2 regions of the Angustibacter aerolatus genome follow, and region 2 is predicted to be linked to the other one. Evidence: riboswitches for the same ligand, from Rfam matches in the RefSeq annotation. Region 2 holds a riboswitch; the other holds the start of a gene.

Region 1 (5,801 bases), on a different contig from region 2:
GGTCCACGGGCCCGCGGGGGTCGGGGCGGTCGCGACGCCGATCGCGTTGTCACCCGACTCGGGGGTGACGGTGGTGTCGGTGACCACGTAGTACATGCGGTACTCGCCGTCGACGTAGCGCAGGTCGGGCGCCCAGAGGCCGGCGTCCGCGGTGGCCCAGGCCGGACGGGTGGCCGCGGTGAAGGCGTCGCCGACGTGCGTCCAGCTCACGAGGTCGCGCGAGCGGGCGATCGGGATCTGGTGCGGCGTGCCCTCGCCCTCGCGCAGCGGGTCGGAGGTGCCGACGGCGTACCACCAGCCGTCCTTGCCGCGCAGCAGGGAGGGGTCGGCGAAGGTGTCGGCGAAGCCCTGCGAGACGGGGTTGCGGTAGGTGGCCGGCTGCGTCCGGTCGGCGGGCGTCGCGGCCTGCGCGGCGGGCACGGCCAGGCCCGTCGCGAGCAGGGCCGCCAGCGCCGTCCGGCGTGCTGCGGGTCGTGCGCTGCGCCTCATGGCGGCTCCTTCGTCGCCCGGTGCCGCGGACGTCGTCGTCCGCGTGCGCTGCGCCCGTACCCACCCGATCGCCGTCCATGCACCCGACTTCGGTCACGGACAGGTCACGAAGCGGGCACGCCCGGGCACCACCCGGTCGGCGCTCCTGTCGGGGCCCGCTCGGTGGGCGCCCGCGGCCGCCGGTGGCAGCATCAAGACCATGCCGACCAGCTACGCGAACCCGGTGCACGACGGCTACCTCGCCGACCCGTTCGTGCTCCGCACCGACGACGGGTACGTCGCCTTCGGCACCGGGCGCACGGTCGACGGGCGGGCCTTCGAGGTGCTGCGCTCGGACGACCTCGTGCACTGGCGCAGCGTCGGCGGGGCGCTGGAGCAGGTGCCCGGGCTGGGTACCGACTACTGGGCGCCCGAGGTCGCGCACGCCGAGGGCCGCTGGTGGATGTACTACTCGGCCGGCACCGGCGACGTCGGGCACCAGGTGCGGGTCGCGGTGGCCGACGACCCGGTCGGCCCGTACCGCGACACCGGGCACGTGCTCACCGAGGGGGAGCGCTTCGCCATCGACCCGCACCCCTTCCGCGACGCCGACGGCGACTGGTGGCTGTTCTTCGCCCGCGACGTGCTCGACACCGAGCGGGTCGGCACCATGCTCGCCGTCGCCAGGCTCGACGGCATGACCCGGCTCGCCGGCCCGACGACCGCGGTGCTCGAGCCGACCGGCGACTGGCAGCTGTACCAGCGGCAGCGCTCGATGTACGGGAAGGTCTACGACTGGCACACGCTGGAGGGGCCGTTCGTCGTGCACCGCGGCGGCCGCTACCACCTCTTCTACTCCGGCGGGTCGTGGCAGGAGCCGACGTACGGCGTCGCGCACGCTGTGGCCGACCGCCCCGACGGGCCCTGGGTCGAGACCGCGCGGGAGCCGCTGCTGCGCAGCGTGCCAGGCGTCGTCGGGCCCGGCCACAACAGCGTGGTCACCACGCCCGACGGGCTCGACGTGATGGTCTACCACGCGTGGGACGTCGAGCAGACGGCCCGCCGGATGTGCCTCGACCCGATCCGGTGGACGCCGGACGGCCCGGTCGTGGACGGCCCGTCGACGGGGCCGACGACGCTCGAGCGCTAGCCCGGCGTCTCGCAGGTCGAGAAGATGCGGCTCGAAGGGTGGACCGGCGGCGCGGGCTGCCGATACCTTCTGACGTAGGTCACGAGTGCCAGCGTTCAGCCCCGGCTTGCTGGCCGGCAACCCTCCTCCGCGGCGGGGTGCCCCGGGTGAGGACCTGGCGTCGGCGAGGTGCCGGCGCAAGCGCGGACCTGCGGCACGTGGGTCCCTGACCCGTCGTGGAGACGTCATGTCGACCATCGCCCGCCCGACCACACCCCGCACCGTCGCCCGTCCTGCTACCCGTCCCGGCGCCCCGGCGTCCGACTGGCCGGGGGCAGGGCCACTGCTGCCGGTGGTCGGCGCCGACCTGGCCGCGCCGCTCGTCGACGGTCGGACCGTGCGGCACGTGAACCTCGACCAGGCCGCGAGCGCCCAGTGCCTCGAGTCGGTGGCCGCGCGCGTCACCGCCGCGCTGCCGTACTACGCGAGCGTGCACCGCGGTGCCGGCTGGGCCTCGCAGGTGTCGACGTCGGCGCTCGAGCAGAGCCGCCGCACGATCGGCGGCTTCGTGGGCGCCCGGCCCGGCGACGTCGTCGTGCTGACCCGCAACACCACCGATGCGCTGAACCTGCTCGCGGGCTGTCTGCCGACGTGGGGCGACGTGGTGTTCCTCGACCTCGAGCACCACGCGAACCTGCTGCCCTGGCAGGCCCGACCGCACCGCGCCGTCGCCACGCAGCCGACGCTGGAGGGCACGCTCGCCGAGCTCGAGCGGGTGCTGGCCGAGCGCCCGGCCGCGCTGCTCGCCGTCACCGGCGCGTCGAACGTCACCGGCGAGGAGCTGCCCGTCGACCGCCTGGTGCGGCTCGCGCACCGGCACGGCGCCCGCGTGGTGGTCGACGCCGCCCAGCTCGCCCCGCACCGCCGGATCAGCCTCACCGAGAGCGGCGCCGACTACGTGGCGTTCAGCGGCCACAAGCTCTACGCGCCGTACGGCGCGGGCGCGCTGGTCGGCCGGCGCGACTGGCTCGACCGCGGCACACCGCACCTGGCCGGCGGCGGCGCCGTCGTGCAGGTCGACGTCGAGCAGACGCAGTGGGCGTGCGCCCCGGCGCGGCACGAGGGCGGCACCCCGAACGTGCTCGGCGCGGTGGCGCTGGCCGCCGCTTGCGAGGCGCTGGGCGCGCTGCCCGAGGCGGCGCTCGAGGTGCACGAGGCGGCGCTGCGCGAGCGGCTGGTGCACGGGCTGACCGCGCTCGACGGCGTCGAGGTGCACCGGGTCTTCGCCGACGACGCCCCCTCGATCGGCGTCGTCACCTTCACGGTCGACGGGGTCGACGCGGGGCTGGTCGCCGCGTACCTGTCGGCCGAGCACGGCATCGGCGTCCGCGACGGCCGGTTCTGCGCGCACCCGCTGCTCGCCCACCTCGGGCTCGACGCCGGGGCGGTGCGGGCCAGCGTCGGCGTCGGCTCGCGCACCGAGGACGTCGACCGGCTGGTGGCCGCCGTCGCCGAGCTGGTCGCGCACGGCCCCTCGTGGACCTACGCCCGCACCGAGGGTCGCTGGGCGCCGAGCCCCGACCCGCGCCCGCTGCCGGCCTGGGCGGGCGACAGCGCCGGCCCCGCGGGCGCGAGTCCCTGCGAGAGCTAGGGTCTGCCCGCCCTAGCCGTGGGTGGGGACGTCGGAGAACAGGCTCGACACCGACTCGCCGAGGTGGATGCGGCTGATCGCCTCGGCGAAGACCGGCGCGACCGAGCGGACCTCGAGGTGCGGCAGCCCGTAGTGCCCGGCCTGCGGCACGGTGTTGGTGGTGACCACCTCGGTGACGTCGTCGCGGGCCGAGAGCCGCTCGATGGCCGGGCCGGTGAACAGGCCGTGGGTGCACGCCAGCGAGACGGTGCGCACGTGCCGGGAGCGCAGCGCCTCGAGCAGCTCGACGACCGAGCCGCCGGTGGCGATCTCGTCGTCGAGCACGATGACGTCCTTGCCGTCGACGTCGCCGACGATCATGTCGATGACCACGCGGTCGTCGGCCAGCCGCTGCTTCGAGCCGGCGGCGACCGGCACGTCGAGCAGCCGGGCGAACGCGGTGGCCGCCTTGGCGTTGCCGAGGTCGGGGGAGACCACGACGGTGTTCGACAGGTCGCGACCGCGGTAGTGCATCGCCAGGTCGCCGATCGCCGACAGGTGGTCGACCGGCACCGAGAAGAACCCGTGCACCTGCGGGGCGTGCAGCGCCATCGTCACCACGCGGTCGGCGCCCGCCGTGGCGATGAGGTCGGCCACCAGCCGGCCGCCGATCGAGATGCGCGGCGCGTCCTTCTTGTCGCTGCGCGCGTAGGCGTAGTGCGGGATGACGGCGGTGATGCTCGCCGCCGAGGCGCCCCGGGCGGCGTCGAGCATGAGCAGCAGCTCCATCAGGTGCTCCTGCACCGGCGGCACGAGCGGCTGCACGATGAACACGTCGCGCTGGCGGCAGTTGGCCCGCAGCTGCACCTGCATGCAGTCGTTGCTGAAGCGCTGCAGCGTCGTGGGGGCCAGCTCGACGCCGATCTCGGCGCAGATCTCGGCGGCCAGCTCGGTGTGCGCGCTGCCGCTGAAGACGACGATCTCGCTCATGGGGGCGGGGCTCCGTGGGGTGGTGGGCTGCGCGCGCCCGGGCGAGCCGCCCGGCCCGGGGAGTCTACGGCGGGCGGGTGCGGGGGCGGCCTGCCACCCTGGAGGTGATGCGCCACACCACCGCCGAGCCGGCCGGCCGACCGCCGTCCATCGCGGCGCTGACCGGGTTGCGTGCCGTGGCGGCGGTCTGGGTGGTGCTGTTCCACTACCGGGCGGACGTCGAGCGGCTGGTGCCGCCGGCGCGTCACCTCGACCCGCTGCTGGCGTCGGGCTACCTCGGCGTGGACGTGTTCTTCGTGCTGTCCGGCTTCGTGCTGGCCTACAACTACGGCCACCGGCTCGACCGCTGGCGCCCGCGCGAGGCCCGCGACTTCGTGCAGAACCGGGTGGCCAGAGTGTGGCCGGTGCAGGTGGTGACGCTGCACGCCGACCTGCTCTACGCCGCGGCGGTCGGGGCGCTCGGCGTCTCGGCGGACGGGCACCGGCGCACCCCGGCGGCGTACGTCGAGAACCTCACCATGACGCACCTGTGGTTCAGCGACCGGCCGAGCTTCAACGCCCCGGCCTGGTCGATCAGCGCCGAGTGGCTGGTCTACCTGCTCTGCCCGCTGCTGCTGCTCGGGTTCGCCCGCGTGCGCCGGGCCGGCACGGCGCTGGCCGGCGCGGCCGGGCTGTACGCGGTGATGCTGCTGGTCTTCGCGCTGTTCGCGCTGCCCAACGGCAACGTGCCGCACGCCGGGCTGCTGCGGGTGGTGGTCGAGTTCGTGGCCGGCGTGCTGCTCGTGCGGGTGCACCAGCAGGCGCCGCGCGGCATCGGCCGGGCGGCGCTGCCGGTGGCGGTCGCACTGGTGCTCGTCGTGCTGCTCGTGCCGCGCTCGCACGGCGGCGGGTACTGGCTGGCACCGGCCTTCGCGCTGCTGGTGCTGCTGCTGGCCGCCGGCACCGGGCCGCTCGCGGCGGTGCTCTCGACCCGCTGGTCGGTGCTGTGGGGCGAGGCGTCGTACTGCCTCTACATGACCCACGTGCTGGTGCAGCCGCTGCTGCGCTCGGTCGTGCACCCGCTGGCCGACGGCCGGGGCAGCGCCGCGGGCGCGCTGGTGCTGGTGCTCGACGCGCTGGTGCTGGGGGCGGTCGCGCTGCTGCTGCGCCGCGCCGTCGAGGTGCCGGCGCGGGGGCTGCTGCGGGCCCGCACGCGTCACGCTGCGTCAGCGCCGCGGCAGCCGGTCGGTGCACCGAACGGGTGAGGCAGCCGGGTGACGTCGACCCGACGTCACGTCGGCCACGTGCTCGGTCTCGGACAGTGGTGGCAGACGCGGGCGCAGGCCCGCACCGGACGGCGGGGGGCAGGACGTGCTCGAGCGCACCGACCTCGCCCCCGTGCAGCGCCCCGGGGGCGACCTCGACCCGGCCGAGCACGACCCGGCCCGTCTCGACCTGGTCGGGCTCGGCGCCACGGCCGCGACGTCCGTCGCCGAGGCGCTGCAGCACGTGGTCGGCACCGCCGTCCGGGCGCTCGACGCCCAGCTCGCGGCGCTCTGGCTGCCCGGTGGCCGGTTCGCGGTGGTGCAGCGCGGGTGGTCGGCG
Region 2 (5,801 bases):
CCACGACCGCAGCGGGTAGTCGACGTGCCCGAGCACCTCGAACTCGTCGCACCCGTCGACCACGCGCGGGATCTCGGCGAGGTACTCGCGGACGACGTCGTCGGCCCGGCGCCGTGGGTACAGCTCCCACGGCTCGGCCGCGACGTCGCCGTCCGGCAGGCAGTGCAGCGAGCCGATGACCCGGTCGAAGCCGCCGCTCGAGAGGATCGCCCGCAGCGCGGCCCGGTGCAGGTGCGGCTGGCCGACCTCGACGCCGGCCAGCACGCGCAGGCCCGGGAACAGGCCGCGGCAGCGCTCGACCGCCGCGCGGAACCCCTCGACGTCGAACGGCGGCGCCGTCAGCACGCCGTCGTGCACGAGGTCGGGACGGGTGCCGACGAGGAACCCGGCCCGGAACGGCGTCAGGTCGAGGTGCTCGGTGAACGCCACCGCCGGCAGCCCGATCTCGACCGCGCGTCGGCAGGTCTCCTCCATCGAGCCGAGCGTCGCGTCCCACGACCACTCGCTGTGCACGTGCCCGTCCGCCGGCAACCCGCCCGGCCCGCTCGCGTCCCGTTCGTCGTCCACGGTGCCAGTCTGGCCCCGGCTGTCGGATCGGGACGGCGCCGTTCGTCGTCCGGGTGACAGGCTGACCGCAGGCGTCCGCCGCAACCGAGGGAGCAGTCGTGGCCGAGTACCTCCTCTACTTCAACCAGCAGTGGGTCGGCGACCACCCGGAGGAGTGGTACCGCCCCCGCGGCCCGCTCGCGATGGCCGTGGTGCGCGAGGCGGAGGCGGCCGGCGTCCACGTCTTCAGCGGTGGCCTGGAGGAGGAGGACGGCCCGGTGTACAGCGCCGACCCCACCGGCGGCGAGGTGCTGGTCACCGACGGCCCGTACGTCGAGACCAAGGAGTTCCTCGGCGGCTTCATGATCGTCGACGTGCCGGACGACGAGACCGCCAAGCACTGGGCTGCCAAGATCGCCGAGGCCTGCGGCTGGCCGCACGAGGTGCGCCGCTTCAAGGGGCGGCCGGGCGCGACGTCCTGACGTCGGCGGGTGGTCAGAGCACGCGCGAGAGGAACCGCTGCAGCCGCTCGGTGCGCGGAGCGTCGAACAGCTGCGCCGGCTCGCCGTGCTCGACCACCACGCCGCCGTCCACGAACGCCACCTGGTCGGCGACCTCGCGGGCGAAGCCCATCTCGTGCGTCACGACGAGCATCGTCATGCCGCCGCTCGCGAGGTCGGCCATGAGGGCGAGCACGCCCTTCACCAGCTCGGGGTCGAGCGCCGACGTCGCCTCGTCGAACAGCATGACGCGCGGCTCGAGGGCGAGCGCACGGGCGATGGCGACGCGCTGCTGCTGACCGCCCGAGAGCTGTGCGGGACGGCTGGAGGCCTTGTGCCGCAACCCGACCGCGTCGAGCCGCTGCAGCGCGACGTGCTCTGCGGCGTCCGGTGAGAGCCCGCGCAGGTGGCGCAGCGCGAGCGTCACGTTGTCGAGCACCGTGCGGTGCGGGAACAGGTTGAACTGCTGGAACACCATGCCGATGCGCTTGCGGTGCTCGTCGACGTCGTCCGCGAGCACGCTGCGGCCGTCGACGAGCAGGTCGCCCGAGTCGGGCTCCAGCAGGCGGTTCACGATGCGCAGCGCCGTCGACTTGCCGGAGCCGGACGGACCGACGACGCACGTGGTGGTGCCGGCCGGCACGTGCAGGCTGACGCCGCGCAGCACCTGGTTGCGACCGAAGGCCAGGTGCACGTCGTCGAGCGTCACCGACAGCGCGTCCGTCGACGTCGCGGTGGGGGAGGTGCTCATCGGGCGGCTCCGGTCGTCGGGTCGGCGGTGAGGGCTGCGTCGTCGTCCGGTGCCTCGACGCCGTCGGCGGGACGCCCCTCGCGCAGCCGCCGGTCGACCGCGTTCACGGCGTGCGTGAGCGGCACGGTGATCACGAGGTACACGAGCCCGGCGAGGACGAGCGCCGACGCGTTGCCGGTGTTGGCGGCGTAGTCCTGGCCGATGCGGAACAGCTCGCGCTGGCTGGCGAGCAGGCCGAGGAAGTAGACCAGGCTCGAGTCCTTGATGAGCGCGATGAGCTGGTTCACCCAGGCCGGCAGCACGCGACGCACGCCCTGCGGCACGATCACCAGCCGCATCGCCTGACGGTGCGAGAACCCGAGGGCGCGGCTGGCCTCGAGCTGGCCGGCCTCGACGCTCTGGATGCCCGACCGGAAGATCTCGCCCATGTACGCCGCCGCCACCAGGCCGAGCGCCAGGATGCCGAGCGGGTACGGGTTCGGGCCCCACAGCGCGAGCCCCACGGGTGCCAGGCCGACGCCGACCAGCAGGATCGTCACGGCCACCGGCAGGCCGCGGAACAGGTCGGTGTAGACGCGCGCCGGCCAGCGCAGCCAACGGGTGCGGGCCAGTCCGGCGGTCGCGAGCAGCAGACCCAGCACGGTGCCGAGCACCGCCGACGCGATCGCCAGCACGAGCGTGTTGCGGAGCCCGACCGTGAGCATGTCGGGCAGCGCCTCGCGCATGGCGTCGAGGTCGAAGAACGTCTGCCAGACGGTGCGCAGCGTCTCCATGCGGGTCTCCCTGGTGCAGTGGCCGGGCGGCCCGCGGGTGCGGACCACCCGGCCGGGTGTCGGTGCGGTGCGTCGGTCAGGACGTCGCGGTCGCGCTCGCGGTGACCGGCGGGAACTTCACGGTGCCGCTCCCGGGCTCGAAGTCGGCCGGCACCGGGCGGCCCGGGTAGTACTGCTCCTGCAGCTTCGTCCAGGTGCCGTCGGCGATGACCTCGTCGAGACCCTTGTCCAGCGCGGCCTTCAGCTTCGTGTTGCCGCGCTTCACCGCGAACGCCGTCGGGGCGGGGCTGAGCTCGGTCGCGGCGACCACGATCTTGCCCTTGCTGTCCTTCGCCGACTTCTCGCCGATCTCGGCGGGCGCGATCCACGCGTCGGACGTCTGGGTGCGCAGCTGGTTCAGCGCCGCGTTGTAGTCGGGCACGCGCACCGGGTCGAGGTTCTGCTTCGTCGCGTAGTCGTCCTGCACGGTGCCCTGGACGACGACGACGCGCTTGCCCTGCAGCTGGTCGAAGCCCTTCACCGTCGAGCCGGCGGGCACGTCCAGACCGAAGTAGCCGAAGTCGTAGCCGTTGCCGAAGTCCACGGTCTTCTTGCGGGCCTCGGTGATGGTGATCGACGAGCTGCCGACGTCGAAGCGGCCCGCGTTCACCTGCGCCAGCAGCGCCGAGAAGTCGGTGCCGGCGAACTGCACCTTGAGCCCGACCTTCGCCGCGACCGCGGTCAGCAGGTCGTTGTCGAAGCCAGTGAACTTGCCGTCCTTCAAGTACACGTTCGGCGGCGCGTCGGTCAGCGTGCCGACGCGCAGGGTGCCGGGCTGCTGCAGGTCGTACGGGTTGCTCGCGGCCTTCGACGCCGAGGAGCCACCGCCGCAGGCGGCGAGCAGCACCGCGAGGGAGGCGGCGGTGACGGCGGGCACGAGACGGGACAAGCGCACAGGGATCTCCAGATGTGGTGTGGCAGAACGCTCTTGGCGTCCACGGGGGTTCGTCGCGGCGGGCCCGAGGCGCGCCGCAGCAGCCCCGACGCGTCAGCGCGCCGAGGCCGAGGGGGTGGTGGGTGCGGTCAGGCTCGACGGAGCCGACAGAGCATGCCGCTGGTGCGGCAGAGGTCGACGTGCCGGCGCGAGCACAGGGTGGAGCGGGGCGTCACGGGGTGGTCCTCCATCGGTCCTGGCGGTAGCACCTCACCCCGAGGGGCGGTTGCTGCGACGTCGACGAGCCAGGTCTCTCGGTCGCTCTGGATGGGCAGGTCGATCGTCGCACCCGCTCGCGCCGTCCGCCAAATCGAGACCGGGCGCCCCGGTGTGTCCCTCGACACACCCGTTGTCCTGCAAGCGTTCTGGGTCAGAAGTACCAGGGGAAGGGCGTCCAGTCGGGGTCGCGCTTCTGCAGGAAGGCGTCGCGGCCCTCGACGGCCTCGTCGGTCATGTAGGCGAGGCGGGTGGCCTCGCCGGCGAAGACCTGCTGACCCATGAGGCCGTCGTCCACCAGGTTGAAGGCGTACTTCAGCATGCGCTGCGCGGTGGGGCTCTTGCCGTTGATCTCGCGGGCCCACTGCAGCGCGGTGGCCTCGAGCTCGGCGTGGTCGGCGACCTCGTTGACGGCGCCCATGCGCTGCATGGTCTCGGCGTCGTAGGTGCGGCCCAGGAAGAAGATCTCGCGCGCGGCCTTCTGGCCGACCATGCGCGCCAGGTAGGCCGAGCCGTAGCCGGCGTCGAACGAGCCGACGTCGGCGTCGGTCTGCTTGAAGCGGGCGTGCTCGCGGCTGGCGATCGTGAGGTCGCAGACGACGTGCAGGCTGTGGCCGCCGCCGGCCGCCCACCCGTTGACGACGGCGATGACCACCTTGGGCATCGTGCGGATGAGCCGCTGCACCTCGAGCACGTGCAGGCGCCCGCCGGCCGCCTTCACCCGGGCCTCGTCGACCGTCTCGGCGGTCTCGCCGTCCGCGTACTGGTAGCCGCTGCGGCCGCGGATGCGCTGGTCGCCGCCGGAGCAGAAGGCGCGGCCGCCGTCCTTGGGGCTCGGGCCGTTGCCGGTGAGCAGCACGCACCCGACGTCGGGTGTCATGCGGGCGTGGTCGAGCGCGCGGTACAGCTCGTCGACGGTGTGCGGCCGGAAGGCGTTGCGCACCTCCGGCCGGTCGAACGCGATGCGCACGGCACCGGTGTCGACGGCGCGGTGGTAGGTGACGTCGGTGAACTCGAAGCCGGCGACCGGCGTCCACGCGGACGGGTCGAAGGTCTCGCTGACGGGCTCGTTGCGCACGTCGGCGAGGATAGGCGCGTGCAGCCCGACCTGGAGACGCTGGTGCGGACGGCGCGCGTCGTGAGCCTGCCGATGCGCGTGCGGTTCCGCGGCATCACCACGCGCGAGGCGCTGCTGCTGCGCGGCCCGGCCGGCTGGGGCGAGTTCTCGCCGTTCGTCGAGTACGACGACGTCGAGGCGGCGCGCTGGCTGCGGTCGGCCCTCGCGTCGGCCACCGCCCCGGTGCCGCGGGCGGTGCGCGACCACGTGCCGGTCAACGCCACCGTGCCGGCCGTCGGCCCGGCCGACGTCGAGGGCGTGCTGGCCCGGTTCGACGGGTGCACCACGGCGAAGGTGAAGGTCGCCGAGCCCGGCCAGTCGCTCGACGACGACGTGGCGCGCGTCGGCGAGGTGCGGCGGCTGCTGGGCGCCGGGGGCCGCGTGCGCGTCGACGCGAACGGCGGCTGGTCGGTGGACGACGCGCGGCGGGCGCTGGCCCGGCTGGCGCGGCACGACCTGGAGTACGCCGAGCAGCCGTGCGCCACCCTCGAGGAGCTGGGCGAGCTGCGGCTGCTGCTGGCGGCCGACGGCACCGACGTGCTGGTGGCCGCCGACGAGAGCATCCGCAAGGCCGAGGACCCGCTGCGGGTCGCGGCCGCGGGCAGCGCCGACGTCGTGGTGGTCAAGGTGGCGCCGCTCGGCGGGGTGCCGGCCGCGCTGGAGGTCGCCGCGGCGTGCGGGCTGCCCGTGGTGGTGTCCTCGGCGCTCGACACGTCGGTGGGCATCGCGGCCGGCGTCGCCCTGGCCGCCGCGCTGCCCAGCCTGCCGTTCGCGTGCGGCCTCGGCACCGTCGGCCTGTTCGAGCACGACGTCACCTCGACCCCGCTGCGCCCCCGCGGCGGCTCGCTGCCGGCCGCCGCCACGGTCGACCCGGATCGCCTCGACGAGGTCGCCGCTCCGCCCGACCGTCGCGACTGGTGGCTCG

The links. Region 2 has a riboswitch for S-adenosylmethionine ahead of ACYVI6_RS12525 (ABC transporter substrate-binding protein). Riboswitches for the same ligand answer to the same signal wherever they lie in the genome.
Region 1: it holds a riboswitch for S-adenosylmethionine, as region 2 does, so the genes downstream of both, ACYVI6_RS17700 (aminotransferase class V-fold PLP-dependent enzyme) here and ACYVI6_RS12525 (ABC transporter substrate-binding protein) in region 2, are expected to answer to the same signal.

Annotation. Positions count from the first base shown of each region.
Region 1 covers NZ_BAAHBM010000131.1:734-6,534, forward strand. Annotated here, with positions in the region: partial or broken gene ACYVI6_RS17690 (family 43 glycosylhydrolase) at 1-489, opposite strand, end outside; gene ACYVI6_RS17695 (glycoside hydrolase family 43 protein) at 689-1,618, shown strand; SAM riboswitch class IV at 1,696-1,807, shown strand; gene ACYVI6_RS17700 (aminotransferase class V-fold PLP-dependent enzyme) at 1,845-3,248, shown strand; gene ACYVI6_RS17705 (ribose-phosphate diphosphokinase) at 3,261-4,217, opposite strand; gene ACYVI6_RS17710 (acyltransferase family protein) at 4,325-5,461, shown strand; partial or broken gene ACYVI6_RS17715 (hypothetical protein) at 5,568-5,801, shown strand, end outside.
Region 2 covers NZ_BAAHBM010000052.1:16,984-22,784, forward strand. Annotated here, with positions in the region: gene ACYVI6_RS12505 (PHP domain-containing protein) at 1-567, opposite strand, end outside; gene ACYVI6_RS12510 (YciI family protein) at 666-1,028, shown strand; gene ACYVI6_RS12515 (amino acid ABC transporter ATP-binding protein) at 1,042-1,797, opposite strand; gene ACYVI6_RS12520 (amino acid ABC transporter permease) at 1,794-2,570, opposite strand; gene ACYVI6_RS12525 (ABC transporter substrate-binding protein) at 2,647-3,498, opposite strand; SAM riboswitch class I at 3,728-3,817, opposite strand; gene ACYVI6_RS12530 (1,4-dihydroxy-2-naphthoyl-CoA synthase) at 3,914-4,837, opposite strand; gene ACYVI6_RS12535 (o-succinylbenzoate synthase) at 4,856-5,801, shown strand, end outside.